4 regions of the Mesorhizobium sp. BR1-1-15 genome follow, and region 4 is predicted to be linked to each of the others. Evidence: predicted binding sites of a transcription regulator. Region 4 holds the regulator's gene; each other region holds the start of a gene.

Region 1 (7,890 bases), on a different contig from region 4:
GTGGTCTGAACGTCGAGGACAATGTCGCGCCGCGCTCCACCGGCAAGGTGATTGCGAGAGGCATCCTCGTCAATGTGCTCAACCCGAAGCTGTCGATCTTCTTCTTTGCCTTCCTGCCGCAGTTCGTCAGCACGACCGAGCCGCACGCGCTGTCGAAGATGCTGGAACTGAGCAGCGTCTTCATGCTTTTGACCTTCGTCATCTTCGTCGGCTATGGCATCTTCGCCGCCTCGATCCGCAGCCATGTCGCGTCGCGGCCGAGGGTGCTGACCTGGATGCGCCGCACGTTCGCCGGCGCTTTCGTCATGCTCGGCGCCAAGCTTGCGCTGGCGGACAGGTAGAATTCGTTCGCCTCGCCTTGGCACGAAATCGATGCCGAACAATGAGAAGGCGAGCCTTGGCCCGCCTTCTTTTGTTCTTCAACTCCGGACTAGCCGGCAATCATTTGTTCGCGCCGCCGAGCGCCTTCAATTTTTCGCAGAACGGGGCATACGGCTTGCTCATCGCCGCATCCTGACATTCCTTCATCATCATGGCTTGGTCGTCCTTGGACATTTTTGCCCAGGCGGCTTTCATCTCGGCGTCGGATTTCATCGTCTTCATGCTCGCATCGGTGAAGAACGGTTCCATCATCTTGGGCGAGTCGAGCGCTCCGGCAAGTGCCGTGCCGCTGAGAACGGTCAACGCGAGTGCTCCAAAGCAGGCGGTTCTGATGTTCATGACATTAGTCCTCCCTATGGTCTTTCTCGATCGTCGAATGGCGGTCGGACTCTATTCCTAGCACAAACCGATGTGTATTAGGAGTAACTCATATGGTGAAGCCGGCCTATCCCTTGACGTAGCCCATCGCCTCGACGATCCGCCCGCCCTCGACGCGCATCAGATTGACGCCGCGCAGCGAATTGCCGTCCGCCATCCAGTAGCGCCAGCGGATCGTCGCCCGCTCGCCGGCGACGAAGGTCTCCTCGATGTCGAAGCGCGTGCCGGGCTGGGTCGCGATCGCCGTCCATAGCCCGACGCAGGCCGCCTTGCCGGCATGGCGCGCACCGTCCGGTGCCGGCACGGTGTTTTCAATCACGCAGTCCTCGCCCACCAACTCGGCAAGCGCCGACGGATCGTGCAACTGGAACACATCGTTGAAGCGCCGCATGATCTCGGCTGTCCGCCGCGACTCTGGATGACCGTCCATGATGCTGCTCATCTCGTACTTCTCCTGATTCATTGTTGCGCGGCGGTACCCACGAGGGTCGCCTTGAGGTTGATCTGGGCCACGCCGGCCAGCGCGCGCGAAACGAGACAGCTCGCCTTGGCGGACTGGGCAAGGCGCTCGAACTGGTCTTCGGCGAGCCCCGTGACCTCCACCGCCGTTTCAAGGTCGATGCGGGTGATGGTCGGCCCGGCCTCGGTCGCTCCGAGGTGCACCCTGGCGATGGTGCGGATGTCCCGGGGAACATGACCTCCCTGGCCAAGGATGAAGGTCAGCGCCATCGAGAAACAGCCGGCATGCGCGGCCGCGATCAGTTCTTCCGGGTTGGTGCCGGGGCCGTTCTCGAAACGCGACGGAAAGGAATAGGCGCCTTCGAACACACCGCTGCCGAGCCGCAGCCGGCCTGAACCTTCCCTCAGCGTGCCTTGCCACTCGGCCGAAGCTTCACGAATTGTCATTGCTGTTCTCCCTTCTGGTTCGATCGATATGAAAGATCAGGCTCCGTCGATGACGACCTTCCCGAAGACGTCGCCCTGCTGGAAATAGCGGTAGGCGTCGCGGGCCTCGGCGAAGGGGAAGACCTTGTCGATGACCGGTCTCAACCGGTGCGCCGAGACGGCGTTGAGCATCGTTTCGAGGTTTGCGCGGCTGCCGACGAACAGACGGCTGATTGTGACGAGGCTGCGCTGATAGACGGCGCCGGGGATCTGCACCGTTGCGCCCTTCGCATCCTGAATGGTGAGCAGCACGATGCGCCCATAAAGCGCGCTGGCGATCAGCGACTGCGCGAAGGTCGGCGGGCCGCCGGTTTCGACGGTAAGGTCGATACCGCCGGTTTCGCCACGCACCATCGCCCCCATTCCGGCATGTCGGTCGAGGAGACGACGAGGTCGGCCCCCATCGCCCGCAGCTTGCCGACCTTCTCGGCGCGAGAGGTGACGGCGACGACGCGGCAGCCGAGCAGCTTGGCGAACTGCAACGCGAACAGCGAGACGCCGCCCGAGCCTTTGACTAGAACCCATTGGCCGGGCTTGGGAATCTCCGCCCCGGTCAGTGCGTTCCAGGCTGTCAGGCCGGCGCAGCTCAGCGTTGCCGCCTCGCGCCAGTCGAGATGCTCGGGAACTCGCACCGCCCATTGCTCGTCAAGCACGGCGTACTCGCCGAGCATGCCATCCAGCGTGCAGCCGAGCTGGTCGATCAGTCCGGCATTGATGCGGCCATCGATCCAGCGGGCGAAATAGCTGCCGGTGACACGGTCGCCGACGGCAAAGCGTGTGACATCATCGCCGATGGCGACGACCTCGCCGGCGCCGTCGCTGAGCGGAACGATCCCGCGGCGCGGTGTCAGGGGGTAGGTGCCATTGAGGATCATCGTATCGCGTCGGTTGAGCGAGGTGGCGCGCACCCGCACCACGATCTCCTGGGGACTTGGCTCCGGTCGCACCTCTTCCCGCATCACCAGACATTCGGTTCCGCCCAAACCCTCAAGACGATAGCTGCGCATTTCGGCTCTCGATTATATAGACTGATCTACATATTATGTAGACCAGTTGTCATATTTCTGGCAAGGCTTATAAGGATCTCTCCTGACAGAGGTTGACATGGCGAACGATACGAGAGCCCGCATACTCGAAACGACCGGATTGCTGCTCAGGCGGCGCGGCTATCACGGCACTTCGCTCAATGACATACTGAGCGCCAGCGGCGCCCCGCGCGGCTCGCTCTATTTCCACTTTCCCGGTGGCAAGGATCAGCTGGTCGTCGAAGTGACGCGCGCCAGCGTGGCCGAGGTGACTGAGAGGCTTGGCGCCGAGCTGGCGGCGGAAAGCGATCCGGCGGTTGCCGTTCACCACATTTACCAGTCGGTCGCTCGCATGCTGGAGGACAACGAATTCTCGCTCGGCTGCCCGATCGCGCCGGTCGTGCTCGATGCGCCGAACGACGTGCCGGACTTGGAGGAAATCTGCCGCTCCGCTTTCGAGCAGTGGATCGGCCTGCTGCGCCAGGCGTTTGTCAGGGCAGGGGTGGTCGAGCGCCGCGCACGGGCGCTGGCGCTGTTGGTCGAGTCCTCGCTGGAAGGCCTGATGGTGATTGCCCGCGCCACCCGCGATCGCTCATCGATCAACGTCGTGGCCGATGAGGTGGCTACCCTGATCGAGCAGGCAGTCCTCGCCGGCAAGGCGACGCGGCAAGCGGAGAGCACTGCTGTCTGACGCTGGTTCCAACCGACTACGCTGAAGCAAAGCCTGAATGTGCAAAGAAAAGGGCGGCATCGCTGCCGCCCTTTCCGCATGCATAAAGCAGATGGCTGGATTAGAAGTCCATGCCGCCCATACCGCCCATGCCGCCGCCGCCCATGCCGCCAGGCATGCCGCCGCCAGCCGACTCCTTCTTCGGAGCCTCCGCGATCATGGCTTCGGTGGTGACCAGCAGGCCGGCGACCGAGGCCGCGTCCTGGAGAGCCGTACGCACGACCTTGACCGGATCGACGATACCCATGGCGATCATGTCGCCATATTCGCCGGTCTGGGCGTTGTAGCCGAAGGTCGCGCCCTTGTTCTCGAGGATCTTGCCAGCAACGATCGATGCTTCCGCACCGGCGTTGGCAGCGATCTGACGGGCCGGGGCCTGCAGTGCGCGGCGAACGATGTTGATGCCGGCGGCCTGGTCGGAGTTGACGCCGGTGGCCTTGAGGTTGCCCGAAGCGCGCAGCAGGGCCACGCCACCGCCGGCAACGATGCCTTCTTCTACGGCCGCGCGGGTCGCGTTGAGGGCGTCATCGACGCGGTCCTTCTTTTCCTTCACTTCCACTTCGGTCGCACCGCCGACGCGGATAACGGCAACACCGCCGGCGAGCTTGGCCAGACGCTCCTGCAGCTTCTCCTTGTCGTAGTCCGAGGTGGTCTCCTCGATCTGCTGCTTGATCTGGGCAACGCGGCCCTGGATCTCGGCCTTCTTGCCGGCGCCGTCGACGATGGTGGTGTTCTCCTTCGAGATCGACACCTTCTTGGCGCGGCCGAGCATGTTGAGGCCGACATTCTCGAGCTTGATGCCGAGGTCTTCGGAGATGACCTGGCCACCGGTGAGGATGGCGATGTCTTCCAGCATGGCCTTGCGGCGATCACCGAAGCCCGGAGCCTTGACGGCAGCGATCTTCAGGCCACCGCGCAGCTTGTTGACGACCAGCGTGGCCAAGGCCTCGCCTTCGACGTCTTCCGAGATGATGAGCAGCGGCTTGGAGGTCTGCACGACCGCTTCCAGGACCGGCAGCATGGCCTGCAGATTGGAGAGCTTCTTCTCGTGGAGCAGGATGTAGGCGTCCTCGAGATCGGCAACCATCTTATCGGGGTTGGTGACGAAGTAGGGCGAGAGATAGCCGCGGTCGAACTGCATGCCTTCGACGACTTCCAGCTCGGTCTCGGCGGTCTTGGCTTCCTCGACGGTGATGACGCCTTCGTTGCCGACCTTCTGCATCGCTTCCGCGATCATCTTGCCGACCGACTCGTCGCCATTGGCCGAGATGGTGCCGACCTGGGCGACTTCCTCGGAGGTCTTGATCTTCTTGGCGGCCTTGCCGAGAGCTGCGACCACTTCGGTCACGGCCAGGTCGATGCCGCGCTTCAGGTCCATCGGGTTCATGCCGGCGGCAACCGCCTTGTGGCCTTCCTGGACGATCGATTGCGCCAGAACGGTCGCGGTCGTGGTGCCGTCGCCGGCGATGTCGTTGGTCTTCGAAGCGACTTCGCGGACCATCTGCGCGCCCATGTTCTCGAACTTGTCTTCAAGTTCGATTTCCTTGGCGACGGTGACGCCGTCCTTGGTGATGCGCGGTGCGCCGAACGACTTGTCGATGACGACGTTGCGGCCCTTGGGGCCGAGCGTGACCTTCACCGCGTCGGCGAGGATGTTGACGCCGCGCAGCATGCGCTCACGGGCGTCGCGGGAGAATTTTACGTCTTTGGCAGCCATGTTCAACTCCTGGCAGGGGCTCGGATCGAGCCCGAAGATTCAAGATTCAGTTGATGGAAAGGCCGATATTCAGCCGATGATGCCCATAATGTCGGATTCCTTCATGATCAGAAGGTCTTCGCCATTGAGCTTGACTTCGGTGCCCGACCACTTGCCGAACAGGATGCGGTCGCCAGCCTTGACGTCCAGGGGCACGAGCTTGCCAGCTTCGTCGCGGGCGCCGGAGCCGACGGCGATGATCTCGCCTTCCTGCGGCTTTTCCTTCGCCGTGTCGGGGATGATGATCCCGCCGGCGGTCTTGGATTCGGATTCGACCCGGCGTACGACCACGCGGTCATGAAGCGGGCGGAACTTCGACTTTGCCATGTTTTCTTCCTCGATGAGAACGGTGAGAAACAGTTCCTCCGTCCGGCGAAGCCGGACAATCTACAAAGCCCGGCGGTACCGGACCTGTGGTTAGCACTCACCCAGGGCGAGTGCTAACGTGGCGGTGAAATAGGCTGCTGGCTGGCGAGAGTCAAGGCGCGCGCGAGCGGGCAGCGGCGCGAAATTTTGTTTTCCGCGAAAGCCCGCTCGCAGAACGTGCCAGTTGCCGCTGGCCTTTCATGCGAAATGCGCCGGTTCCTCCCGCAATCGACGGCGAAACAGGCGCGAAGGGGTGCTCTGCCGCTATCGGTCAGAGATCCTGCCGCCCGATACTTCGATACGCAAGACGTGTCGATGTCACGGGAGAGGGGCGCGAAAGCCGCCGCCGAAAACTATAGAAACAGTCTCAGCTGCGTGTGGATGATGGACCTGTAGTCGTCGATCGTGCGCCGGCCTTCCTTCTCGTCCTGCGTCAGTGCCAGCCGCACGACGCCGCCGGCAAGCTGGAAGATCAGGAACACCACGCGCGCGAAGTCTTCGCGCCGGTCGGGCCGCAGCATCGGAGCGACGTGGTCGCAGAACATCTTGGCCTGGTGCCTTGTCTCAGCAATGTCGAGGTTCTGCAGCGCCTTGTCAGCCTGTATCGCGTTCTGCAGATCCTGGATGGCCGGGTCGTCGGCCACGCGCCGGTAATAGTCCTCGATCATGCGGTCCGCGGCAGCCGTCACGTCCTCAAGCCCACTTATTTCGGCGATGATCTCGCCGAAGCGTGCGCGGCTTTCCTCCGAGAAGCGCTCATAGAGCATCGCCAGGATCGCCGATTTGTTGGGGAAATAATGGTAGACGGTGGCGATCGGTCCGCCCGCCAGTGCGCCCACTTCCTTCATCGTCACCGCGTCGATGCCTTTTTCGCCGATCAGCCGCATGGTCGTCGAAAGGATCGCGTCGATGCGTTCGCGGCTCCGCTCCTGCTTGGGCCTGCGCCTCGGCGCCGTCGCCATCCGCCTTGCTTCCGCCATGCGCCCAATCTCTCGCGAGAGCTTCAAAATTCCCGGTTGACAAGAAACATGATCAAGTATCAGTTTCGTAATGCTGACAAGTTGTCAGCTTTTTTATCGCACTGCAAGGACGTTGGGAGGCGCCTCGTGACTGCGACGCAAGCCGTACAAGCGGAAAATGGCGATTGGCTGGTCGGCAACCCGACCGGCGTCGAGCTCGGCTCCGCATTATGGATCGGCTCGGTCGGGCTGCTGATCCTCGGGCTTCAGCCCGTGCTGCTTGGCGCGCTCTACACCGAGGGCCATGTCAGCGGCGATGAACTGGCGCTGGTCGCCACGGCGGAGATGATCGCGATCGCCATCGGTTCAGCCGTGGTGGCGATGCTGCTTTCCGCGCGCAACATGCGCTGGAAAAGCGCCGTCCTTTTGATCCTGCTGGCCCTGGCGAATGTATGGACCGCCCATGCCGCAAGCGCCAATGCGTTGATCGCCGCCCGCGCCATCGCCGGGCTGGCTGAAGGTGGTCTGGTCGCGATCGCCACCGAACTGATCGCCCGTTCGCGACGGGCGGAGCGCATCGGCGGCTATTTCGTGACGCTGCAGACCCTGGCGCAATGTGCGCTCGCTCTGCTTTTGGCACTCTATGTCATTCCCAAGGCAGGGTCGTCCGGCGGCTTCATCGTGCTTGCCGTCGTCTGCGTCGTTTCGCTGGCGGCCGCTTTCACCGTACCCGGTGACTACGCCGACCTGCCGAAAGAGGAGAACCTGGCCAATGTGCTGACGGTTCCGTCGATCACCGCGCTATTGTCGGTCTTCTGCTACTTCATATTCTTCGGCGCGATCTGGGCCTTCCTGGAACCGCTCGGTGCGCAATATGGGATTGATAGCTGGACCGTCGGTCTGATCGTCTCGGCCAGCCTGGCGACGCAGGTCCTGGGCGCGATGACGGCGACCGTGTTCGAGGCGCGCATCGATTACCGCATTGCCATTACGGCCATCGGTGCCGTCGCGCTGGTCTCCTCCCTTGTTCTTGCCAGCGCACCTGGCCTGACGACATTCTGGATCGCCGCCTTGGTCATGGGCTTCATCCTGTTGTTCATCGTACCCTATCAGATCCGGCTGGCGATCACGGCCGACGAGACGCGTACCGCCGTGCTGCTGGTGCCGGCCGCACAGCTCTTCGGCTTGGCGATCGGGCCGGTGGCGGCGTCGCTGCTCATCAATGGCAAGGATTTCCGGCCCGTGCCGGAATTCGCCGCGGCAAGCGCGTTTGCCAGCGTGGCCCTGCTTGGCCTGTTCGTGGCCACTATGCGCCGTCGGCGCGTCTGACGGGACGGCTAGATGTCGACG
Region 2 (7,890 bases), on a different contig from region 4:
AAGCACCCCGACAAGGGGAGTGAAAGAGTACCTGAAACCGATTGCCTACAAACAGTGGGAGCCCGCAAGGGTGACCACGTACCTTTTGTATAATGGGTCAGCGACTTAGTGTGACGAGCAAGCTTAAACCGCTAGGTGTAGGCGCAGCGAAAGCGAGTCTGAACAGGGCGTTCAGTTCGTCGCATTAGACCCGAAACCGAGTGATCTAGCCATGAGCAGGTTGAAGGTAAGGTAACACTTACTGGAGGACCGAACCCATAACTGTTGCAATAGTTCGGGATGACTTGTGGCTAGGGGTGAAAGGCCAATCAAACTCGGAAATAGCTGGTTCTCCGCGAAATCTATTTAGGTAGAGCGTCGACCGAATACCCCAGGGGGTAGAGCACTGGATGGGCTAGGGGTCCTCACCGGATTACCAAACCTAACCAAACTCCGAATACCTGGGAGTACTAGTCGGCAGACACACGGCGGGTGCTAACGTCCGTCGTGAAAAGGGAAACAACCCTGACCTACAGCTAAGGTCCCCAAGTTATGGCTAAGTGGGAAAGGATGTGAGGATCCCAAAACAACCAGGATGTTGGCTTAGAAGCAGCCATCATTTAAAGAAAGCGTAACAGCTCACTGGTCTAAATAAGGGTCTTTGCGCCGAAAATGTACCGGGGCTAAAGCCATACACCGAAGCTTAGGGTTCGTGAGCAATCACGAGCGGTAGCGGAGCGTTCTGTAAGCTGATGAAGCCATACCCGTGAGGGGTGGTGGAGGTATCAGAAGTGCGAATGCTGACATGAGTAACGTAAGGGGAGTGAGAGACTCCCCCGCCGAAAGACCAAGGGTTCCTGCTTAAAGCTAATCTGAGCAGGGTTAGCCGGCCCCTAAGACGAGGCGGAAACGCGTAGTCGATGGGAACCACGTTAATATTCGTGGGCCTGGAGGTAGTGACGGATCACACAAGTTGTCCAATCTTATCGGATTGAACGGGCAGCGGAGTGGTTCCAGGAAATAGCTCCTCCTTATAGACCGTACCCGAAACCGACACTGGTGGTCTGGTAGAGTATACCAAGGCGCTTGAGAGAACTATGCTGAAGGAACTCGGCAAATTGCACGCGTAACTTCGGAAGAAGCGTGACCCTTTTCTGCGCAAGCAGAGGAGGGTGGCACAGACCAGGGGGTAGCGACTGTTTATCAAAAACACAGGGCTCTGCGAAGCCGCAAGGCGACGTATAGGGTCTGACGCCTGCCCGGTGCTGGAAGGTTAAGAGGAGGGGTGCAAGCTCTGAATCGAAGCCCCAGTAAACGGCGGCCGTAACTATAACGGTCCTAAGGTAGCGAAATTCCTTGTCGGGTAAGTTCCGACCTGCACGAATGGCGTAACGACTTCCCCGCTGTCTCCAGCATAGACTCAGTGAAATTGAATTCCCCGTGAAGATGCGGGGTTCCTGCGGTTAGACGGAAAGACCCCGTGCACCTTTACTATAGCTTTACATTGGCATTCGTAGTGGCATGTGTAGGATAGGTGGTAGGCTTTGAAACCTGGGCGCCAGCTCAGGTGGAGCCACCCTTGAAATACCACCCTTATCACTATGGATGTCTAACCGCGGCCCGTTATCCGGGTCCGGGACAATGTATGGTGGGTAGTTTGACTGGGGCGGTCGCCTCCTAAAGAGTAACGGAGGCGCGCGATGGTGGGCTCAGAACGGTCGGAAATCGTTCGCTGAGTGCAATGGCATAAGCCTGCCTGACTGCGAGACTGACAAGTCGAGCAGAGACGAAAGTCGGTCATAGTGATCCGGTGGTCCCGCGTGGAAGGGCCATCGCTCAACGGATAAAAGGTACGCCGGGGATAACAGGCTGATGACCCCCAAGAGTCCATATCGACGGGGTTGTTTGGCACCTCGATGTCGACTCATCGCATCCTGGGGCTGGAGCAGGTCCCAAGGGTATGGCTGTTCGCCATTTAAAGCGGTACGTGAGTTGGGTTCAGAACGTCGTGAGACAGTTCGGTCCCTATCTGCCGTGGGTGTAGGAATATTGAAAGGATCTGTCCCTAGTACGAGAGGACCGGGATGGACGGATCTCTGGTGGACCTGTTGTGGCGCCAGCCGCATAGCAGGGTAGCTATATCCGGACGGGATAACCGCTGAAGGCATCTAAGCGGGAAACCCACCTTAAAACGAGTATTCCCTGAGAACCGTGGAAGACGACCACGTTGATAGGCCGGGTGTGGAAGAGCGGCAACGCTTGAAGCTTACCGGTACTAATAGTTCGATCGGCTTGATCGTTCTCATTCCTTATGCCCATCGTGAAACACGATGGTCTGGCCAGCGCTCACGCATGAGCGGCCCTTACGGGCCTATGCTCCGCGAGGGCGCCGGACGACCGGCGACGCGCAGTCGCGCTTGCGGGCTTTGCCCGAAAGCAAACTGTGGATGTCGCTCAGGCACAAAAAGACAGGTGAAGAGCAACGAGCCAATAGTGAATAGGCATCCCCTATTCACTATTGCCTTCTGCCCAATCCCTAACCCAGCTTCTCGAATAACGTGCGTTTTGCCGACCTGGTGGTTATGGCGGAGCGGCTGCACCCGATCCCATTCCGAACTCGGCCGTGAAACGCTCCAGCGCTGATGGTACTTCGTCTCAAGACGCGGGAGAGTAGGTCGCTGCCAGGTCTGCCAAACGCACGTTAAACTCACATCCATCGGATGGATGTGAAATCTTCTCTTCACGAACAGGCCCGCCAACGGGACAACGGGCCGCGTAAGCGGCCCTTTCAATTTGGCGGCGCGAAGCAGGCAAACGCCCGCTTCCAAACATCGAAGCAGAAACACCTGCTTCCAGAAATCGAAGCAGAAAACACCTGCTTCCAGAGGTCGAAGCAAGCTCACGCTTGCTCATAGGTGGCGCGGGGTGGAGCAGCCCGGTAGCTCGTCAGGCTCATAACCTGAAGGTCACAGGTTCAAATCCTGTCCCCGCAACCAAATACAAAACAGCCCGGCTCACCCCGGGCTGTTCTTGTATCCGACTGATGGCCGCCCGCTCATTTGAGAACCCTCATCACGGGCCCGCAAATACCCAAAGCCGACGCAGAGGGTCAAAAACAAATCCCGCAAAACCAAACACAATCCGCCCGCCAAAGCCAAGCCAAGCCAAAGCGACCAGGGGGGCGGGCAAGCCGGGCCACCGCACAAAAGACAGACCTGTCGCCGAAAATAATCCAGCCGGCAAAGCAATGGCGTCCGCAGTGTAAGCCGTCAACATCTCGACCTGAACCGGCGGGTGGGTTTGTCCAACCGCCGGCATAGGTGGTTCAACTCTTGATTTCGATCCGCTTTGCCTGCGCTTGCGCTTTCGCAGTCTTCGGCAATGTAACCGTCAGGACGCCGTTCCTGAAGCGGGCTTCGACATTGTCTTGCTCTACCTCGACGCCGAGCGGAATGCGGCGCTCGAAACGGCCGTAATAGCGCTCGGAGAACTGGCGCTCCTTGTCCTCGGTCTCGGACCGCTTTTCGCCCTTCAGGATCAGCACGTCGTCATCGAGCAGGACCTCGATGTCCTTTTCCTCCATGCCGGGCACTTCGGCCGTGACACGGACCTCCTTTCCAGTGTCGGAGATCTCGACGCTTGGCCAGCGTGCGCCGTCGGCGGCAACGGAAGACAAGGACGGCAGCCCCGAACCGAAACCACGGAAAACATCGTCGAAAAGACGGTTGACCTCGCGGTGCAACGACATGAACGGATCACGTTCGCCATCGCGCAAAAGGCTGGGCACCTGTCCGCGTTCCCGGCCAAAAGGAATGAGATCACGTACGCTCATTGTCTTTCTCCTCTTTGCTTGCGTCTCCACCACCGGGCGACCGGCGTCCGGTTGGTGGAAGCCCTGACCCGAATTGCCTCACGCGGCCTGTTTTTCCACTTGCACGGGCTTTGCCGCGGATTTTTCCTTGGCTTTGGCCATGCTGGTGCCGATCTCGATCTTGCGCGGTTTCATCTCTTCGGGAATCTCACGCTGAAGATCGACGGTCAGGAGACCGTTGACGAGGCCGGCGCCGGTCACCTTCACATGGTCGGCAAGTTCGAAGCGTCGCTCAAACGGCCGTCCGGCGATGCCGCGATGCAGGTATTCGCCATTGTCCTCTCCGGCACGCTCGCCGGCGATGACGAGCATGTTGGGTTCATGCACGATGCTCAATTCGTCTTGACCGAAGCCGGCTACCGCCATGGTGATGCGGTAGGCGTCGTCACCGGTCCTGGAGATGTCGTAGGGCGGCCAGTTGTCGACGTTCGCCGTGCGGCTGGCATTCTCCAGCAGGTCGAAAATGCGGTCGAAGCCTATGCTCGACCGATAGAGCGGTGAAAAGTCGAAAGCGGTTCTCATAGCCATATCCTCCTTCGCTGAGCAACATGGGTACGAGGAGTGCCAAGGATGCGGCACTCCTTGACCTGCCGGCCCTTCCGGCGCCGGCGGAATCGATCTGGGAACTGACGGGCGTGGCGTCAAGAGGCCTGATCGAACGTCTCGTCGAGATTCCGGCGGCCCTTGACGCGGCCTGAACGGCTGACCATCTCGATCACGGATGGACGGTCGCCGGTGACGCCATCCGATTGCTTACTCGCAAAAAGACGTCAAAAAACGGAGGAAGTGATGAACGATATTCGGTTTCCCCAGCCGATTACCCTCGAATTGTCGGACGCCCCACGCAAGGTCGCCAGCAGCTTCGAGGCTCTGGAATGCCTGGATCAACAATGGCCGAAATGGGCGCGCGGACCAAGCTGGCGCGCCGCCGGCCGTGCATGCCGTGATGCGCTGGATGGCTGGCGCAGCGGGCGTGCCGCCTACAAGGCCTTCTTGAAGGCGGCCAAGCGAGCCGGCCTGACGAGGGGCCGCTCCGCTTCGCCCCAGCAATTCCGTTCCGCGGCGATGTCAAGGACGGCCCAGCCGATGGCTGTCAGAGCAGGATGACACGAATCCCATCACTCATCCTGCTCGGGAACTCTGATTTTAGGTATGCTCAATCGAGCCTTTGAGCGCGCCGCGTTGCAGGCGACGCGCTTCAGGTTTTTTGATCCGCTCAATGTGATCCGCTCAATGTGATCCGCTCAATGGATGGCAACGATGCCGTCAACGGCGCGCCATTCCGACGGTGTGATTAGACGATGATGTGCGACGCGCACGGAATGCAGCGTGCCGTCCAGTTCGCTTTCCCAATAGCCAAGGAAGCCCTTCAGCTCCGGGAAATCGGGAGCGAGGTCGTATTCCTGCCAGACATAGAGCTGCAGCAGGTTGGGGTAGTCAGGCATATGATAGTGAATCTCGGCCGTGGTCAGGCCGTAGCCGTCCATCTGCAGGCGGAATTCTCTGCTGACCGCAGTCACCATATGTTTCTCCTTTCGCTTACGACCTCATGCATTCATCCTGGCGAAGTCGTGCCGGAAGTCATCCGGCGTGGACCGCGGCGCCGGCACGTCGATGTCGAGCTTGCACAAGGCCTCCATGACGTGGTCGAAGGAAACCGGCCGCTCGACTCCCGGCGGCAGGCGCAGTTCCGGCATCGACTCCACCGCGCAGGCATCCGAGGCCCAAGACGACAGGATCGCCCGCTTTTCCCAGAGGTCGAGCGCGTCGTCTTCCAATACCTCGTCAGGATGTTTGAAGTGCCTCGCCGGCGAAAGCAGCCGGTCAAGCGAGGTGTCGGGCGTGTCAGTCAGGGAAGGCATGATCGGCGAAAATTTCTGTCGGTCCATCGCTGTCCTCCGTCTGCAAAAACTCCTCGATAGCGTCCAGTTTCCGGCTGTGCTTTGGCAGCGCCGGCCCGGATAATCTTGTTGGCTCTTCACCAAAATTCAAGCGGTGAAATCGTCGACCTGGCGAGAATCCCTGCATGATAACAACGCGTTGGCACTCTCATGCGACGAGTGCCAAAATTTTTGCGCGGACCTCTTGAAACCGGAAAATTCCAAAACTAGCTCGATATGCGCGCGCGATGCCTGAACAAGGGTCGCGGCACCTCTTGCCGGGCCGATATTGCCGGTCCGGCGCGGAGGAACCTCAAAAACTGTTTGTCCTTGAAGGAGAACGACATGACGTTCCGCCCATTGCACGACCGTATCCTGGTCCGCCGCATCGAAGCCGAGGAGAAAACGGCTGGCGGCATTATCATTCCCGACACAGCCAAGGAAAAGCCGCAGGAAGGCGAGGTGATCGCCGCCGGCCCCGGCGCCCGAAACGAAGCCGGGCAGCTACAGCCGCTCGACGTCAAGGTGGGTGACCGCATTCTGTTCGGCAAATGGTCCGGCACCGAGATCAAGCTCGGCGGCCAAGACCTGATCATCATGAAGGAAAGCGATGTGATGGGCGTGATCGAGCAGACCGCGACCGTGAAGAAGGCCGCCTGACGGCTTCTTGCCAAGTTATCAGTCAACGAAAGCTGCCTAAATTGAAGGAGTGATCCAATGGCTGCCAAGGAAGTGAAATTCCATACCGAAGCCCGCGAGAAGATGCTGCGCGGCGTCGACATTCTGGCCAATGCGGTGAAGGTGACGCTCGGTCCCAAAGGCCGCAACGTCGTTATCGATAAATCCTTCGGCGCGCCGCGCATCACCAAGGATGGTGTGACGGTGGCCAAGGAGATCGAACTGGAAGACAAGTTCGAAAACATGGGCGCGCAGATGGTGCGCGAAGTCGCTTCGAAGACCAACGACATCGCCGGCGACGGCACCACAACCGCGACCGTTCTGGCCCAAGCCATCGTCAAGGAAGGCGCCAAGGCCGTCGCCTCGGGCATGAATCCGATGGATTTGAAACGCGGCATCGACAAGGCCGTGGAAGCGGTCGTCGCCGAACTGAAGGCCAACGCCCGCAAGGTGACGAAAAACGATGAGATCGCCCAGGTCGGCACCATTTCGGCCAATGGCGATCCCGAGATCGGCCGGTTCCTCGCCGAGGCGATGGAGAAGGTCGGCAATGAAGGTGTCATCACGGTGGAGGAGGCCAAGACCGCCGAGACCGAACTGGAGGTGGTCGAAGGCATGCAGTTCGACCGCGGCTATCTCAGCCCGTACTTCATCACCAACCAGGACAAGATGCGCGTCGAGCTCGAAGAGCCCTATGTGCTGATCCACGAGAAGAAACTGTCCAACCTGCAAGCCATGCTCCCCGTCCTCGAGGCAGTCGTGCAGTCGGGCAAGCCGCTGCTGATCATCGCCGAGGATGTCGAGGGCGAGGCGCTCGCCACGCTGGTCGTGAACAAATTGCGCGGCGGCCTGAAGGTCGCGGCAGTCAAGGCGCCCGGCTTCGGCGATCGCCGCAAGGCGATGCTGGAGGATATTGCCATCCTCACCGGCGGCACGGCGATCAGCGAGGATCTCGGCATCAAGCTCGAGAACGTCACGCTGCAGATGCTGGGCCGCGCCAAGAAAGTGGTGATCGAAAAAGAAAACACCACCATCGTCGACGGCGTTGGCCGCAAGGAAGAGATCCAGGGCCGCATCGCCCAGATCAAAGCGCAGATCGAGGAGACTACCTCCGACTACGACCGCGAGAAACTGCAGGAGCGGCTGGCGAAGCTCGCCGGTGGCGTCGCCGTCATCCGTGTCGGCGGTTCGACGGAAGTCGAGGTGAAGGAGCGCAAGGACCGTGTCGACGACGCGCTGCATGCGACCCGTGCGGCGGTCGAGGAAGGCGTACTCCCGGGCGGCGGCGTCGCGTTGCTCCGGGCCGCCAAGGCGCTCGATGCCTTGCCGATCGACAATGCCGACCAGAAGACCGGTGTCGAGATCGTGCGGCGTGCGATCGAGACCCCGGTGCGCCAGATCGCGGAGAACGCCGGAGCCGAGGGCTCGATCATCGTCGGCAAGCTGCGTGAGAAGAGCGAGTTCGGCTGGGGCTGGAACGCC
Region 3 (7,890 bases), on a different contig from region 4:
TGATCTGGGCGACACGCGCCTGAATGGTCGCCTTGGTGCCGGCGCCGTCGATGATCGTGGTGGTGTCCTTTTCGATCAGCACGCGCTTGGCGCGGCCGAGCATCTCGATGGTGACGTTCTCCAGCTTGATGCCGAGATCCTCGGAGATCATCTGGCCGGATGTGAGCACCGCGATGTCTTCCAGCATCGCCTTGCGGCGGTCGCCGAAGCCCGGCGCCTTGACGGCCGCGACCTTGAGGCCGCCGCGCAGCTTGTTGACGACCAGCGTCGCCAGAGCCTCGCCTTCGACGTCCTCGGAGATGATCAGCAGCGGCCTGCCGCTCTGCACCACCGCTTCGAGGATCGGCAGCATTGCCTGCAGATTGCCGAGCTTCTTCTCGTGGATGAGAATATAGGGCTCTTCCAGCTCCGCGCGCATCTTGTCGGCATTGGTGACGAAATAGGGCGAGAGATAGCCGCGGTCGAACTGCATGCCTTCGACGACGTCGAGTTCGGTGTTCGCGGTCTTGGCTTCCTCGACGGTGATGACGCCGTCATTTCCGACCTTGTCCATCGCCTTGGCGATCATCTCGCCGACGCTGGTATCGCCATTGGCGGCGATTGTGCCGACCTGCGCGATCTCGGCCGACGATTTGACCTTCTTGGCCTTCGCCTTGATTTCCACGACGACGGCCGCGACGGCCTGGTCGATGCCGCGCTTGAGGTCCATCGGGTTCATGCCGGCGGCAACCAGCTTGGCGCCTTCGCGCAGGATCGAGGCGGCCAGCACCGTGGCAGTGGTGGTGCCGTCGCCGGCGAGGTCGTTGGTCTTCGAGGCCACTTCGCGCACCATCTGCGCGCCCATGTTCTCGAACTTGTCGGCAAGCTCGATTTCCTTGGCGACGGTGACGCCGTCCTTGGTGATGCGCGGCGCCCCATAGGCCTTGTCGATGATGACGTTGCGGCCCTTGGGGCCGAGCGTGACCTTGACCGCATTGGTGAGGATCTCGACGCCGCGCAGCATACGGTCGCGCGCATCGGTGGAGAATTTGATTTCCTTGGCAGACATGATTTTATCCAGTTCGCATTTGGAGTGGAGCCGTCACCGCGCAGAGGCGCGGCGCTTCAGTCAGGCGGCCTTCTTGGCTTCGACGCTCTTTTCGATAACGCCCATGATGTCGGCTTCCTTCATGATCAGAAGATCCTCGCCGTCGATCTTGACCTCCGTGCCCGACCATTTGCCGAACAGGATCAAGTCGCCGGCCTTGACGTCGAGCGGAACAAGTGCGCCGTTTTCGTCGCGGGCGCCGGGACCAACCGCGATCACTTCGCCTTCCTGCGGCTTTTCCTTGGCATTGTCGGGAATGATGATGCCGCCCTTGGATTTGATATCGCCTTCGGCGCGCCGGATGACGACGCGGTCGTGGAGTGGCCGAAATTTCATGAGAACTTCTTTCTGGGGCCGGCATAGGCGGCCGCCCCCTTCTATAGGCTCTTTGGCACTCGATAGATAGGAGTGCCAAAATTTATTCCGAGCGGATATTGAATAACCATAGTATTATTTCGGCACCCGGTTTCATCGGGTCGGAAGACGAGCAAATATTTCAAAAATTTGAATTTTCCGGCAGAGTGCCTATTTATCGGACAAGTTCATTTTCACGATTTCAGACGCAAGGGAGATTTCCTCGATGGCCGACGGCAACCAGACGATCATGGAAAAAGCTGAAGCGCGCTTTGTCGACAAGCAGAAGAAGACGGCGGAGCGCAACAAGGCAACAGCCGAATATATGTCCGAAGCGAGGGCCAGGGAGATCAAGACGGCAAGGCTGAGGCAATTGCGGCTGGCCAAGGAAGAAGCCGACCGCGTGGCCGAGGCCCTGAACCCGACGCCGAAGAAGAAACGCGCGGTGAAGAAAACGACGGAGGCAAAATCATGAGCCTGACCTTCCCCAACCGCAGCCGCAGCTACGACGAGGCCGGCAAGCGCATCCGGTTCGTCGGCTATGACGGCATGTTTCAGATTTCCTTCTCGGTCGCCGCCGATGCCATGACGAGGATGCAGCCGGCGACGGCAGCCAATGAAGCCGGCTATCTCGCCACCTTCGACACCGAGAGCAGTGTCATCCGCGACGTAGCGTCAAAGGCCTATGACCGCACGCGCAAGAGCATGTATGTGCTGACGGCCGACGACTTCCGCTGAGACGACAGGCGGGCGGCGCTGGATCAGGATTTACGCTCCGCCTTCTCCCGGCGCTTGACGTCCCGGACATTCATCTGATCGACCATGGCGTTGGCGTCGCGCGGGCTCATGCCGACCATCGCCCTTTGCCTGACGACGACGGGCTGGCCGGTAAAGACGTCGATGATGGCCCAGCTTTGGGGCAAGTCCATGCGCAGTGCGTAGCGGTTGGCCATTTGCCTCAGCCCTGCAACATGAAGAAGACCATGCCCAGGACCGATATCGTCCAGGCGACGACCGACAGTTTCAGCACCATGCCGCCATGGGCGGCCAGAGTCTCCCGCAGCCGCGGGGCGATACCTGCCGACGGGACCGGTTCCACCGCGACGACACGGGGTCCCTTGGCGCCAAGTTTTCCAAAGACGGGCAACAGCGACGGTTCACGCACGAAAATGGCCTCGAATGTCGGGGAAAGTCGGAGCGGGCAAGCTCTCGCCCTTCCATAGCACTCTTTTGGCGAGTGCCCTGCATGCCAAATGCAAATAGGCTTCTTTAACGCCGGCCGCATGCCACGTGACCCCGATCGTCAGATGCTGAAAGCGCGCAAGTCGGCTGGGTAGCAGTCTTCTTGCCGGCGCGTCAGCGTCACAACGAAGACGAGGACCTGTCCGGCCCAGGCCGCAAATGCAAGCTGGCAAGACCCATCGCCCTTGATGGTCCGACGCAGGCTCTACGTCATATGATTTTTTGGAGGCCTCGCCTCGGGATCGAACCGAGGCTTCAGAGATTTGCCGTCTCCAGCGTAGCCGCTCCGCCACGAGGCCATGACTAGCGAACTAACCGATAATATTTGCGCAAGCGTTAAGACCGAAGAGTCGTTTGTAGACATGTCGCCGATTGCTGCTTTGGTTGGCTCGCGCCGTGGGCAGCACTGACGGCTGCCGATCAGGAATTCGCCTGATGAACTCGCCGGGCGCCGAGCCCGTGAGCCCGCCCTCCGGCGGCCACTTCGCGCCACCGGAGGACCAGCCACTTTTCCTCTTGAACAGCCTCTGGATCTGGCTTAGTTTGGGTTTGAGAAAAGGTTTTTCCAAACGTTTCCAAGCGGGCTCGGCCATTGGCCGGGTCTCATTCCGACCTGTAAGAGAAAACCTTTTCCCAATCGGGATTTTCGCCGCAATGGCATTGGACGATCAGCCAGCCTTTCCCAAGCCCGTCACCTTGCGTGACGTGGCGGCCGAGGCTGGCGTCAGCGTCGCCACCGCCTCGAAGGCGCTCAACGATCAGGGCCGCATGACCGCCGAGACCCGCGAGCGCATTCGCGAGACCGCGCAGCGCCTCGGCTTTCGGCCCAACAGCCTGGCGCAGAGCCTGCTGCGGCGACGCTCCTTCACCGTCGGCCTGCTCACCAACGATACCTATGGCCGCTTCTCGCTGCCGCTGATGTCGGGCATTTCCGACGCGCTGGTCGACGCCGGCGTCTCGGTATTCCTGTGCAATGTCGAGGAGGATCCGCGTCTCGGCCAGCTCCATGTCGAGGCCATGCTCGACAAGCGCGTCGACGGCATCATCGCCACCGGCAAGCGCATCGACCGTCATCTGCCGGTCGACCTGTCCAATCTGCGCATTCCGGTGATCTATGCCTTCACCCAGCCCGATCCCGACGCCGTCGCCTTCGTCTCCGACGACGCTGGCGGCGCGCGGCTGGCAGTGGAGCATTTCTGTCGGCTCGGCCGCAGGCGCATCGCCCATGTCTCGGGACCGGCGAGCTTTGCCGTGGTGCACGCCAGGGCGCAGGCCTATCGCGATGTTCTGACCGAGAACGGCCTGTCGGTCACCGAGCCGCTGCTCGGCTCGTGGTCGGAGGCCTGGGGACACGAAGCCGTGGCGAGGCTGTTCGACGGCGCGGCCGACGACGCAAGCGAAAGACCGGACGCCGTCTTCTGCGGCAACGACCAGATCGCGCGCGGCGTCATCGATGCCTTGCGCGAACGCGGTCTCGACGTGCCCGGCGATGTCGGCGTCATCGGTTTCGACAATTGGGAGATCGTGGCCGAAGCGACGCGCCCGCCGCTGACCTCGGTCGACATGAACCTGGCTGCGCTCGGCCGCGAAGCGGGGCTGACCTTGCTTTCCCTGGTCGGCGGCAAGCCCGCCGCGCCAGGCATCCGGAAACTGCCGTGCCGGCTGGTGGTGCGTCAGTCCTGCGGCCGCCTGCCGGACGGCTGAAGAACCAAACGCCGCAATCGGCGGCAAGCCGCGCATCGCGGCCAAAACGTGGAGGAGGAGAACATGAGGACTTTGATTGCCAAGCTGGCCTTGACGGCCGCCGTACTCGGCGGCGGGCTGCAATTTGCCGCCGCCGAGACCGCCAACATCTGGGTGCGCGCCGACGGCTCGAACTTCATGCCGCGCATCGTCGATGCCTACAACAAGGGCCACACCAACCAGATCAAGCTCGACATCATCCCCAACGCCGAGATCATTCCGAAATACGGTGCTGCCGCCGCCGGCGGCACGGCGCCCGACGCGCTGTCGCTCGACCTGATCTACACGCCCTCCTTTGCTGCCGCCGGTCAGTTGGAGGACATCACCGACTGGGCCAAGTCGCTCCCCTATTTCGCCAGCCTGTCGCCGGCTCATGTGAAGACCGGCACGTACAAGGACCGCATCTACGGCCTGCCCTTCTCCGCCGACGCCTCGGTGCTGATCTGGAACAAGAAGCTGTTCAAGCAGGCCGGCCTCGACCCCGAAAAGGGCCCGGCCAATTGGGCCGAGATCGAAGCCGACGCCGAAAAAGTCAACGCGCTCGGCGGCAACATCAAGGGCTTCTACTTCTCCGGCAATTGCGGCGGCTGCAACATCTTCACCTTCACGCCGCTGGTCTGGGCCTCGGGCGGCGACATCCTCTCGCAGGACGGCTCCAAGGCGACGCTGGACAGCCCGCAGCTGCGCGGCGCCATCGATCTCTATCGTTCGATGGTCAAGAAGGGCCTGGTGCCGGAAGGCGCCCAGACCGACACCGGCGCCAATTTCTTCGCCGCCTTCGCCGGCGGCAACATCGGCATCTCGCCGTCGGGTGCCTTCGCTATCGGCGCGCTCAACACCCAGTATCCCGATATCGACTACGGCATCACCTTCCTGCCGGGCAAGGATGGCGGCTGGTCGTCCTTTGCCGGCGGCGATAATTTCGTCGTCACCAAGGGCACCAAGAAGATCGATGTGGTGAAGGAGTTCCTCGACTTCGCCTATTCGCTGGAAGGCCAGACGATCCTGGCCAAATATGGCAGCCTGCCGGTGCGCGGCGACATCGCCAAGGACGCGCTGAAGGACCTCGACCCGCGCTACCAGGTCGCAGCCGAGGCCATGGCCAAGGGCAAGACGCCCTATTCGGTGGTGTTCAACGACCTGATCAACTCCGCCAACGGCCCGTGGACGCAGATGGTCAACGAGGTGTTCTTCGGCGACGACGTCGACGGCGCCATCGCCAATGCGCAGGAGACCATGCAGTCGATCATAGACCAGGCGCCGCAGAAATAGGCGCCTGCCGGCCGCCCGCCTGTCTCCCTGAGCGGGTGGCCGGATATTGTTTGGTTCAGATACAGGGCTATCGCGTTGAGAAGACTCACTAGCATCGACAACTTGGGACCTAGCGCACTTCGCCTCCCCTTCTCCCCTTGTGGGGTGAGAAGCGGTCCGCGCAGCGGACGAAAAGCCAACTGCTTGGCTTTTCGAGCTTCGAACGCCCTGAGCCTGCGAAGGGCCGGGTGGTGGCCGACCCACTCTGCCGTGTCCCCGCTGCTTCGCAGCGTCCCGGTGTTCGCCGGCCTTTCATCGTGCCACTGGCACGATGAATTCGCCTCCGGCGAACCGGCCGCTCACCCCACAAGGGGAGAAGGAAAAGCGGGCCAGCCATGACCACCATCACAGCAACCACCGCCCCGCCCCGCGCCCGAAAACTCGTCGGTGCCGGTCGCCGGCAATGGATCGGTCTCATCTACGTCGCGCCGGCCGTGGCGCTGGTCATGGTGTTCTTCGTCATCCCGCTCGGCATGACGGCGTGGATGTCGCTGCACAACTGGCCCCTGATGGGCGGGCACTCCTTCATCGGCCTCGACAATTACGTCGCGATCCTGCGCGACACCAGGTTCTGGAATGCGCTGAAATTCACCGGCTATTACACGGTGATCGTCACCATCGCCATCTTCGCCGTCGCCTTTCCGCTGGCCATCTTCATCGAGCGGCCGCGCCCGCTGACCAATCTCTACCGCACCGCCTTCTTCATGCCGGCGGTGGTCGGTTTCGCCTCGGCGAGCCTGCTCTGGTCATGGCTGCTCAACGTCGATTCCGGCCTGTTCAGCCCGGCCGCCTACAATCTCGGCCTGATCGACAGGAAATTCAATCTTCTGGCCACCTTCCAGCCGGCCTTCTGGTCGATCATCGCCATGGTGGTGTGGAAGGTCGCCGGCTTCACCATGATCATCCTGATGACCGGCCTGCAATCGATCCCGCAGGATTTGCAGGAGGCCGCCGTCATCGACGGCGCCGGCCCGTTCGCGAGGTTCCGGGCCATCACCTTGCCGCTGATGCGCCGCACGCTGGCGCTGGCGCTGATCCTGTCGGTGGCCGGCTCGGTCCTTGCCTTCGACCAGTTCTACATCATCCTGCGCGGCGGCCCGCGCAACCAGACGCTGACGGCGGTGTACTGGATTTTCAACCAGTCCTTCGTGTCGTTCAAGCTCGGCTATGGCGCGGCGCTCTCCATGGTCCTGCTGGTGATCCTTGTGGCGCTCAGCCTCGTCCAGCTCTGGCTGCTGAGGAAGCCCGAGGGCCTCGACTGATGGCGCAGGCAATGTCCGCTCAAGGCAAGCTCGCCGCCAGCGTCGTCAGGCACTCCACCGGCATCGTCGCCTCGGTGCTGTTCGTGGCGCCGATCGTGTGGGCCGCGCTGTCGGCCTTCAAGCCGGCGCAGGAGGCGCGCCAGCCGCCGCTGCCGCCCTGGCCGACGACAGGCTTCTCGCTGGAGAACTACGCCACGCTCAACACGTTCGGCGACGGGCTCTGGGTCTCGGCGCAGAACAGCATCTACGTCTCTGTCATGACGGTGCTGGTCTCCGTCGTTGTCTCCGTGCTCGCCGGCTACGGTTTCTCGCGCTTCCGATTTCCTCTCAAGGACCTGTTCTTCGTCCTCATCCTGTCGACGATCATGATTCCATTCCAGTCGATCCTGACGCCGATCTTCCTGGTGCTCACCAAGCTTGGCCTGCACAACACGCTGACCGGGCTGGTCGGCGTCTATGTGACGCTGCAATTGCCGTTCTCGATCTTCATGATGCGCAACGCCTTCGACGCGGTGCCGCGCGAGATCGAGGAGGCCGCGCGCATGGACGGCGCCGGAAACCCCACCATGCTGTTGAAGGTGATGCTGCCGCTGGTCTGGCCGGGCGTCGTCACCATCGCGCTGTTCGCCTTTCTCGGCGCCTGGAACGAGTTCCTCGCCGCTTTGGTGCTGATGACCGACCAGTCCAAGTTCACGCTGCCGGTGATGATGACCGCACTCCAGTCCGGCCGCTTCGGCGCCATCGACTGGGGCGCGGTGCAGGCGGGCGTCACCGTGATGATGGTGCCGTGCCTGATCCTGTTCCTGGCTTTGCAGCGCTTCTACATCCGCGGCCTGATGGCCGGGGCCGTCAAGTGATCGATCGAATGGAGTAAGTTCATGACCGCATCGT
Region 4 (7,890 bases):
CCCCGCAAGGGGGGAGATTGGCGGCGTTGCCGAAAGCGCTCGTCCTGCAATGCCGGAGATTGGCGAAGGCAGAGGTGACAACCGATCTCCCCCCTTGAGGGGGAGATGGCCGGCAGGCCAGAGGGGGGCGCCTGGGCTCGACATTGAAAGCCTAAACCACCGCCATCTGCTGCAAACTCACCAGTCGCTGTATACCTTTCTTGGCCAGGCCCATCAGCTCGGCGAACTGCCCTTCCGAAAAGGGCTCGCCCTCGGCCGTGCCCTGGATCTCGACGATGCCGCCCTTGCCGGTCATGACGAAATTGGCGTCGGTGCCGGCGGAGGAATCCTCGAGATAGTCGAGGTCGATGACCGGCTGGCCGTCATGGATGCCGCAGGAAATCGCCGCGACATGGTCCTTCAGCACCTTGGCGAGGCTCACCATCTGCCGCGCTTCCATCCAGCGCAGGCAATCGTAGAGCGCCACCCAGCCGCCGGTGATGGAGGCGGTGCGGGTGCCGCCATCGGCCTGGATGACGTCGCAGTCGACGGTGATCTGCTGCTCGCCCAGCGCCTGCAGGTCGACCACGGCGCGCAGCGAGCGGCCGATCAGCCGCTGGATCTCCAGCGTGCGCCCGCCCTGCTTGCCGGCGGAGGCCTCGCGGCGCATGCGCTCGCCTGTCGAGCGCGGCAGCATGCCGTATTCGGCCGTCACCCAGCCCTTCCCGGAATTGCGCATCCAGCCCGGCACCTTTTCTTCCAGGCTTGCCGTGCACAAGACATGCGTGTCGCCGAACTTCACCAGGCACGAGCCTTCGGCATGTTTGGAGACGCCGCGCTCGAAGGAGATGGCGCGCATTTCGTCGAACTGGCGTTTGGAGGGGCGCATTCGGCCTGCTTTCTTGTCAGCTTTTTTGAATCTTGGCCGGCTTTTAGACGCATGCGGGGCACGGCGTAAAGGAAAATGGACCGGCGGCCGCAAACGCGGCGGCACCGGGGCGATCGCGCAACGCGACACCGGGTGATCGCAAACGGCGACACCGGGTGATCGCAAGTGCGACACCGGCTGATCGCGCAACGCGACACCGGGTGATCGCAAGTGCGACACCGGGTTGCGCGCAGCGCCGCGAAGTCTATATCCTTGAACCGGAGGTTATGGCCGAAATGACCAAGGCAGTCGATCCCGCTTCGCAGTCGCTCGCTCTTCACGCGCCGGCACTTCAGGCGCTCGACATGCGTTCGCGCGACATCTTCCGGCGTATCGTCGATTCCTATCTGAGGGACGGCGAGCCCGTGGGATCGCGCAGCCTGTCGCGCATCCTGCCGTCCTCGCTGTCGCCCGCCACCATCCGCAACGTGATGAGCGACCTCGAACATCTCGGCCTGATCTACGCGCCGCACATCTCGGCCGGCCGCCTGCCGACGCAGGCCGGCCTGCGCTTCTTCGTCGACGCCTTCATGGAATTGGGCGACCTCTCCGACGAGGAGCGGCGCAGCATCGAGGCGCAGGTGCGCGCCTCCGGCTCGGGCGCCACGCTGGAACACATGCTGACCGAGGCCAGCCAGATGCTGTCGGGCATGTCGCGCGGCGCCGGCCTGGTGCTGGCCGCCAAGAACGAGGTGGCGCTCAAGCACATCGAGTTCATCCAGCTCGAGCCCACCAAGGCGCTGACCGTGATGGTGTCGCAGAACGGCGACGTCGAGAACCGGGTCATCGATCTGCCGGCCGGCATCACCGTCTCGCAATTGCACGAGGCCTCGAATTTTCTCAACGCCCATATTCGCGGCCGTACGCTGGCCGAGGCGCGGGCGGAGGTCGAGCGTATCAAGGAAGAGACAAGGGCAGCGCTCGACACGCTGTCGCAGGACCTGGTGGAGAAAGGGCTGGCGGTGTGGGCCGGCGCGGAAAGCGGCCTGCCGGCGCGCCTGATCGTGCGCGGCCGCGCCAATCTGCTCGAAAACGTCACCGCCCAGGCCGACATCGAACTCCTGCGCCACCTGTTCGAGGACATGGAGACGCAGGACGGGCTGATCCAGCTGCTCGACCTCGCCGAGGCGGGACCGGGCGTGCGCATCTTCATCGGCTCGGAAAATAAGCTTTTCTCGCTCTCCGGCTCGTCGCTGGTCGTGGCGCCTTACCGCGACAAGGACGCCCGCGTCGTCGGCGCGCTCGGAGTCATCGGCCCGACCCGGCTCAACTATGCCCGCATTGTCCCGATGGTCGACTATACGGCGCAGCTGATATCGCGCATGCTGCGCTGAGAGCTGGGATCGATCCAGACGGCCGAGGAGAGAAAAGATGGCGCTGGAATCGTTCAAGGCCCAGATCAGCCTGCTGCTGGAGGAGATGGTCAACCAGCCTGAGGATGTGCGCGAAGTGCAGGAGCAATTGCGCGAGAAGCTGCGCGAAATCCGCGCCATGGGCATGCCGCTGCCGGCCGATCTCGTCGAACTGGAAAAGAACCTCGACGCCGATCTCGATCTCGACGCGGATAGCTGACCCGAATTCCTTCAACTCCCCGTGTCGTCCGGAACGACTGCCGAGCCCGCCCGTTCCCTTGATGCATGTGACTTCGGTCTTGGGACAACGACATGCATGAAGAAGCGAGAAGCTGGAGACTGGGATGATCCGACTTGCCGGCGCCGTGGTAATCGCTGCTGCCTTGCTCTTCGCCGCGACGGCATTGGCCCAGCAGGAAGAGCCGGTGCTGAAGGGCGCGGCCGCATTCGGTGACTGGCGGGCCGATGCGCCGGGCGTGCGCCGGTTGATCAGCCCGCAAGACCAGCCCAGGCCCTATGTCACCAGATCCGCCTCGAACGGCGCCGGTCCGGTGCAAAGGCCGCAAGGCGCCGAGCCGCGGCTGCCGGCGGGCTTTTCGGCGGAACTGATCGCTTCGGGCATCGACAATCCGCGCGTCGTGCGCGTCGCGCCCAATGGCGACCTGTTCGTCGCCGACAGCGAGGCCAACCAGATCCGCGTCTACCGTCTCGGCGAGGGCAGCGCGAAACCTGTCAGGGACGGCATCTTCGCCCGCAATCTCAACCAGCCCTACGGCATCGCCTTCTACCCGCCAGGGGACAACCCGCAATGGGTCTATGTCGCCAACAGCGACAGCATCGTGCGCTTTCCCTACCGCGATGGCGACCTGGAGGCCTCCGGCGAGCCGGAAACCATCGTCCGCGATATTCCGGCCACTCATCACTGGACCCGCGACATCGCCTTCTCGCCGGACGGCAAGACGCTGTATCTCTCGGTCGGCTCCGGCTCGAACGCCGCCCAGGACATGGCAAGGAAACCGCGGGGCGGGCTCGACGCCTGGGCCAGGTCGAAGCCGCTCGGCGCCACCTGGGGCGCGGAGGAAGGCCGCGCCGACGTCAGGGCTTTCGACCCGGACGGTAGGAATGGGCGCATCGTCGCCACCGGCCTGCGCAACTGTTCGGGCATGGCCATCCAGCCGGCGGCGGGCGCGCTGTGGTGCGTGGTCAACGAGCGCGACGCGCTCGGCGACAACGTGCCGTTCGAATATGCGACCGAAGTGAAGGAAGGCGCCTTCTACGGCTGGCCCTGGTACTATATCGGCGACAATGAGGATCCGCGCCACAAGGGCGCGCGTCCCGACCTTGCCGGCAAGGTCACCGTCCCCGACATTCTGATGCAGGCGCATTCGGCGCCGCTCAACATCGCCTTCTACGACGGCAGGAATGTCCGCGCAGGATCCGGTTTTCCGGCCGAATACAGGGGCGACGCCTTCGTCGCCCTGCACGGTTCGTGGAATCGCGGCAACAGGACTGGCTACAAGGTGGTGCGGCTCAAGTTCAAGGACGGCAAGCCGACCGGCGAATATGAGGATTTCATGACCGGCTTCGTCACCTCCGGCGGCGAGGTCTGGGGCCGGCCGGTCGGCGTGGCGGTGGCGAGCGACGGCGCGCTGATCGTCACCGAGGACGGCAACGGCACCATCTGGCGCGTGACCTACGGCGACGGCCGGTCCTGATCCGCTGGGAGGCCTCGAGCACGGGGCATGCCTGGTGCAACCAAATCCGGCTCCAGGCAATTCCCGCCCGCGAAACTCTGTGCGACAAGGCGCCGTCCCAGCAGTTTCGCGGACGCAAGGCTCAATCCATGACCCTCACCGGCTTCCTCGCCTACAGCGCCGCCCTCGGCTTGGCCGCGGCCATTCCCGGCCCCGGCGTCACCGCGCTTGTGGCGCGCGCGCTCGGCTCCGGCTTCCGCTCGTCGCTGGCCATGTCCTTCGGCCTGATGCTCGGCGACCTTCTTTATCTCACCGCCGTGGTGCTTGGGCTTGCCTTTGTCGCGCAGACCTTCGGCCTGGTGTTCCTCGCCGTCAAATGGGCCGGCGTCGCCTATCTCGCCTTCCTCGGCTGGCGCTTCTGGACCGCCGGCATCACGCCCGAGACGGTCGAGGCCAGGAAAGGCAAGGGCGGGCTGGCGTCGAGCTTCCTCGCCGGCCTGACGGTGACGCTCGGCAATCCGAAGACGATGATCTTCTATCTCGCCATCACGCCGACCATCGTCGACCTCAAGACCATCACGCTGGCCGATTACGGCGTCCTCGCCGCACTCACCGTCCTCGTCCTGTTCGTGGTGCTGGTGCCTTATCTGGCGCTGGCGGCCAAGGCGCGCTGGTTCCTGCGCTCGCCGCGCGCCCTGAAGGCGCTGAACCGCACCGCGGCCGGTTTCATGGTCGGCGCGGCGGCGGCGATCGCCGCCCGCCAATAGGGCCATTTTTGCCAAGGCATTCCGCCGGGCCGGCTTTTGCGGGAACGCTTTTCCGAGGCCGAGGCGTTTTAGACACGGGCCCCACTCGGATATTTTCGGGCGACGGTCTATCTTGCGTCCGTGGAAGGCCTATCTTGGCGGCCATCCGTCTGAGATCAGTTCATCCGCCTGACATTCTGGGAGCCAAACCAATGAACAAGTCCGCCGCCTCCGCTCGTGTTCCCGGCCGTGGCCGCATCTACAATTCCATCACCGATACGATCGGCGACACGCCACTGGTGCGGCTCGACAAATTCGCCAAGGAGAAGGGCATCGTTGCCCATCTCCTTGCCAAGCTCGAATTCTTCAACCCGATCGCCTCGGTCAAGGACCGTATTGGCGTGGCGATGATCGAGGCGCTCGAGGCATCGGGCAAGATCGCTCCCGGCAAGACGACGCTGATCGAGCCGACTTCGGGCAATACCGGCATCGCGCTTGCCTTCGCCGCCGCCGCCAAGGGCTACAAGCTGATCCTCACCATGCCCGAAACCATGTCGGTCGAGCGCCGCAAGATGCTGGCGCTGCTCGGCGCCGAACTGGTGCTGACCGAAGGGCCGAAAGGCATGAAGGGCGCCATCGCCAAGGCCGACGAACTGGCGGCCACCATCCCCAACGCCATCATCCCGCAGCAGTTCGAGAACCCGGCCAATCCCGAGATCCATCGCACGACGACTGCCGAGGAGATCTGGAACGACACCCATGGCGAGGTCGACATCATCGTCTCCGGCATCGGCACCGGCGGCACCATCACCGGCGTCGGCCAGGTGCTGAAGAAGCGCAAGCCTTCGCTGCATGTCGTCGCGGTCGAACCGGAAACCTCGCCGGTGCTGTCGGGCGGCCAGCCCGGTCCGCACAAGATCCAGGGCATCGGCGCCGGCTTCGCGCCAAAAATCCTCGACACCACCATCTATGACGAAATCGTCACGGTCTCGAACGAGGATTCGGTCGCCAATGCCCGCCTCGTCGCCCGGCTGGAAGGCGTGCCGGTCGGCATCTCCTCGGGCGCCGCTTTGCAGGCGGCGATCGTCGTCGGCTCGCGGCCGGAGAACAAGGGCAAGAACCTGGTGGTGATCATCCCGTCCTTCGCCGAACGCTACTTGTCGACCATCCTGTTCGAGGGCTTGGGGGCGTAGGGTCTTCGTTGGGCGAAGCGATACGGCGCGTCGCCTGTCGAGTTCGACACGCTCTCTTCTGCCCTGCCGGGCGCTTAACACAAAAGGCGCTTAGCCTGGCCCGCTGAAAAAACCCGCGGTGGCGGCTGCCACGGGCTTGAGCAGCGCCCTGCTTCCGGTTCATATCGCCCCCGGCCCCCGCAGGGCCGGCGGAGGACCTCATGTACAAGCTCTACACCCGTCCCGGCAGCGGCGGCTTCGTTGTCGAGGCGGCCCTGGCGCTGGCCAAGGCGCCGTTCGAGCAGATCGACGTACCGAAATCCGACCGGCCCGATCCCGCTTTCCTCCACATTAGCCCGCTGAACCAGGTGCCGGTGCTGACCTTGCCGGACGGCCGCTCGCTGACCGAATCGGCGGCCATCTGCATCCTGCTCGCCGAACGCCATCCGCGGGCCGGACTGGCGCCGGCGGCCGATGAACCGGCCCGCGCCGACTTCCTGCGCTGGATGGCGTTCATGTCGTCCGCCCTCTATCCGGCGGTGCTGCGTTTCTACTACGCGCCGCGCTACACGGCCGACGCCGACGGCGCCAAGGCCGTCAAGCAGGCGGCCGTGGCCGAGATGGACCGCGGCTTTGCCGTCATCGACGCCGCCTTGCGCGGCCGCGACTGGCTGGCAGGCGAGGCGATGTCGGTGGCCGATATCTATCTGGCCATGCTGGTGGCCTGGCATCCCGACAGCGGCAAGGCACGCACCGCCTGGCCCGACATCGAACGCCTGTGGGCCAGGCTTCGCGAGCACCCGCTGATGAAGACGCTCAACGCCTCGCACGAAATGTGGCCGGGCTGAACGGGTCGCCGGCAAAGCACCGCCGTCGGGCATTTCAATGCCTGAGCGTCGCGCGTTTTACCTGCAGGAAGCGGCGTACCGCCGGATCGCTTTCGAGGCCGATCGCGCGGTCATAGGCCTCGACCGCCTGCGGCACCTGGCCGAACCTGGCCAGAAGGCCGGCGCGGGCGGCCCAATAGGGCTGGTAATCATTGAGCCGCTTGTCGTCGCCAAGCACGTACAGCGCCGCCAGCCCCGCCACGGCGCCCTCGGCTTCGGCGATCGCCACCGCGCGGTTGATCGCCACCACGGGCGATCGTGCGATCGAAAGCAACGCGTCGTAGAATTCGCGGATCGCCACCCAGTCGGTCTCGCCGCTCAGCCGCCGCGCCGCGTGAACGGACTGCACGGCCGCTTCGAGCTGGTAGCGGCCGATGGCGCCCATGGAGGCGGCGCGGCCGAGCAGGGTTTCCGCCTCGTCGATCAGGGCATGATCCCAAAGCGCATGATCCTGCTCGGCGAGCGGCACATAATCTCCGGACCCATTGCGGCGCGCGGTGCGGCGCGCTTCGGCGAACAGCATCAGCGCAAGCAGGCCCAGCGCCTCCGGTTCGTCCGGCAGCAGCGAGGCCACCAGCCTGCCGAGCCAGATCCCTTCGGTGGCCAGGTTCCGGCGCCGCGTCTCGCTGCCCGCCGGGTCGGACCAGCCCTCGGCGAAGGTCGCGTATATGGCCTCCAGCACGGTATCCAGGCGCTCGCCGAGTTCGGCTCGCTCCGGTACGCGGAACGGAATGCCGGCTTCACGGATGCGGGCCTTGGCCCGCACCAGGCGCTGGCCCATTGTCGCCGGCGGGACCAGGAAGGCGGAGGCGATCGTCGCGGCGTCGAAGCCAAGCACGGCCTGCAGGATCAATGGCGCGCGCACGCCAGGTTCGATCGCCGGATGCGCGCAGGCGAACATCAGCCGCAGCCGCTCGTCGGGCAGGTCCTGGTCGGTCATGCACGCCTCCGCCTCCTCGGCAATCAGCTTGAGATGGTCGCGGCCGGCTTCGCTGGTGAGCCGCCGCCGCACCGCGTCGACACGCCGCCGCCTTGCCACGGCAAGCAGCCAGGCCTCCGGCTTTTCGGGCACGCCGGTTCGTGGCCAGCGTTCGAGCGCCGCGGCAAAGGCGTCGGCCAGCGCGTCCTCGGC

What was found. Region 4 encodes HrcA, which represses chaperone genes, less so after heat shock. Its sites were predicted from a motif close to GTTAGCACTCNCNNNNNGNGAGTGCTAAC; they were not measured.
Region 1: a site for HrcA is predicted at 5,632-5,660, ahead of groES (co-chaperone GroES). Genes of this name have one in related genera too.
Region 2: a site for HrcA is predicted at 5,890-5,918, ahead of LB541_RS18625 (co-chaperone GroES). Genes of this name have one in related genera too.
Region 3: a site for HrcA is predicted at 1,475-1,503, ahead of groES (co-chaperone GroES). Genes of this name have one in related genera too.

Annotation. Positions count from the first base shown of each region.
Region 1 covers NZ_JAIUIF010000013.1:49,300-57,189, forward strand. Annotated here, with positions in the region: gene LB541_RS20970 (LysE family translocator) at 1-341, shown strand, start outside; gene LB541_RS20975 (hypothetical protein) at 442-720, opposite strand; gene LB541_RS20980 (nuclear transport factor 2 family protein) at 827-1,201, opposite strand; gene LB541_RS20985 (OsmC family protein) at 1,219-1,665, opposite strand; gene LB541_RS20990 (zinc-binding dehydrogenase) at 1,702-2,058, opposite strand; gene LB541_RS20995 (zinc-dependent alcohol dehydrogenase family protein) at 1,983-2,711, opposite strand; gene LB541_RS21000 (TetR/AcrR family transcriptional regulator) at 2,809-3,420, shown strand; gene groL (chaperonin GroEL) at 3,521-5,176, opposite strand; gene groES (co-chaperone GroES) at 5,246-5,542, opposite strand; gene LB541_RS21015 (TetR/AcrR family transcriptional regulator) at 5,935-6,561, opposite strand; gene LB541_RS21020 (MFS transporter) at 6,688-7,869, shown strand; gene LB541_RS21025 (D-arabinono-1,4-lactone oxidase) at 7,882-7,890, shown strand, end outside.
Region 2 covers NZ_JAIUIF010000010.1:137,672-145,561, forward strand. Annotated here, with positions in the region: rRNA gene LB541_RS18580 (23S ribosomal RNA) at 1-2,279, shown strand, start outside; rRNA gene rrf (5S ribosomal RNA) at 2,552-2,666, shown strand; tRNA gene LB541_RS18590 (tRNA-Met) at 2,899-2,975, shown strand; gene LB541_RS18595 (Hsp20/alpha crystallin family protein) at 3,305-3,811, opposite strand; gene LB541_RS18600 (Hsp20 family protein) at 3,890-4,372, opposite strand; gene LB541_RS18605 (hypothetical protein) at 4,399-4,548, shown strand; gene LB541_RS18610 (DUF982 domain-containing protein) at 4,535-4,957, shown strand; gene LB541_RS18615 (usg protein) at 5,095-5,373, opposite strand; gene LB541_RS18620 (hypothetical protein) at 5,398-5,739, opposite strand; gene LB541_RS18625 (co-chaperone GroES) at 6,076-6,390, shown strand; gene groL (chaperonin GroEL) at 6,448-7,890, shown strand, end outside.
Region 3 covers NZ_JAIUIF010000007.1:61,578-69,467, forward strand. Annotated here, with positions in the region: gene groL (chaperonin GroEL) at 1-1,048, opposite strand, end outside; gene groES (co-chaperone GroES) at 1,109-1,423, opposite strand; gene LB541_RS14390 (hypothetical protein) at 1,668-1,916, shown strand; gene LB541_RS14395 (DUF1488 domain-containing protein) at 1,913-2,179, shown strand; gene LB541_RS14400 (hypothetical protein) at 2,203-2,394, opposite strand; gene LB541_RS14405 (hypothetical protein) at 2,400-2,606, opposite strand; gene LB541_RS14410 (LacI family DNA-binding transcriptional regulator) at 3,338-4,387, shown strand; gene LB541_RS14415 (ABC transporter substrate-binding protein) at 4,451-5,698, shown strand; gene LB541_RS14420 (carbohydrate ABC transporter permease) at 6,073-6,999, shown strand; gene LB541_RS14425 (carbohydrate ABC transporter permease) at 6,999-7,856, shown strand; gene LB541_RS14430 (glycoside hydrolase family 127 protein) at 7,878-7,890, shown strand, end outside.
Region 4 covers NZ_JAIUIF010000005.1:115-8,004, forward strand. Annotated here, with positions in the region: gene rph (ribonuclease PH) at 152-868, opposite strand; gene hrcA (heat-inducible transcriptional repressor HrcA) at 1,144-2,241, shown strand; gene LB541_RS10725 (hypothetical protein) at 2,279-2,479, shown strand; gene LB541_RS10730 (PQQ-dependent sugar dehydrogenase) at 2,604-3,974, shown strand; gene LB541_RS10735 (LysE family translocator) at 4,103-4,720, shown strand; gene cysK (cysteine synthase A) at 4,912-5,892, shown strand; gene LB541_RS10745 (glutathione S-transferase family protein) at 6,093-6,719, shown strand; gene LB541_RS10750 (RNA polymerase sigma factor) at 6,754-7,890, opposite strand, start outside.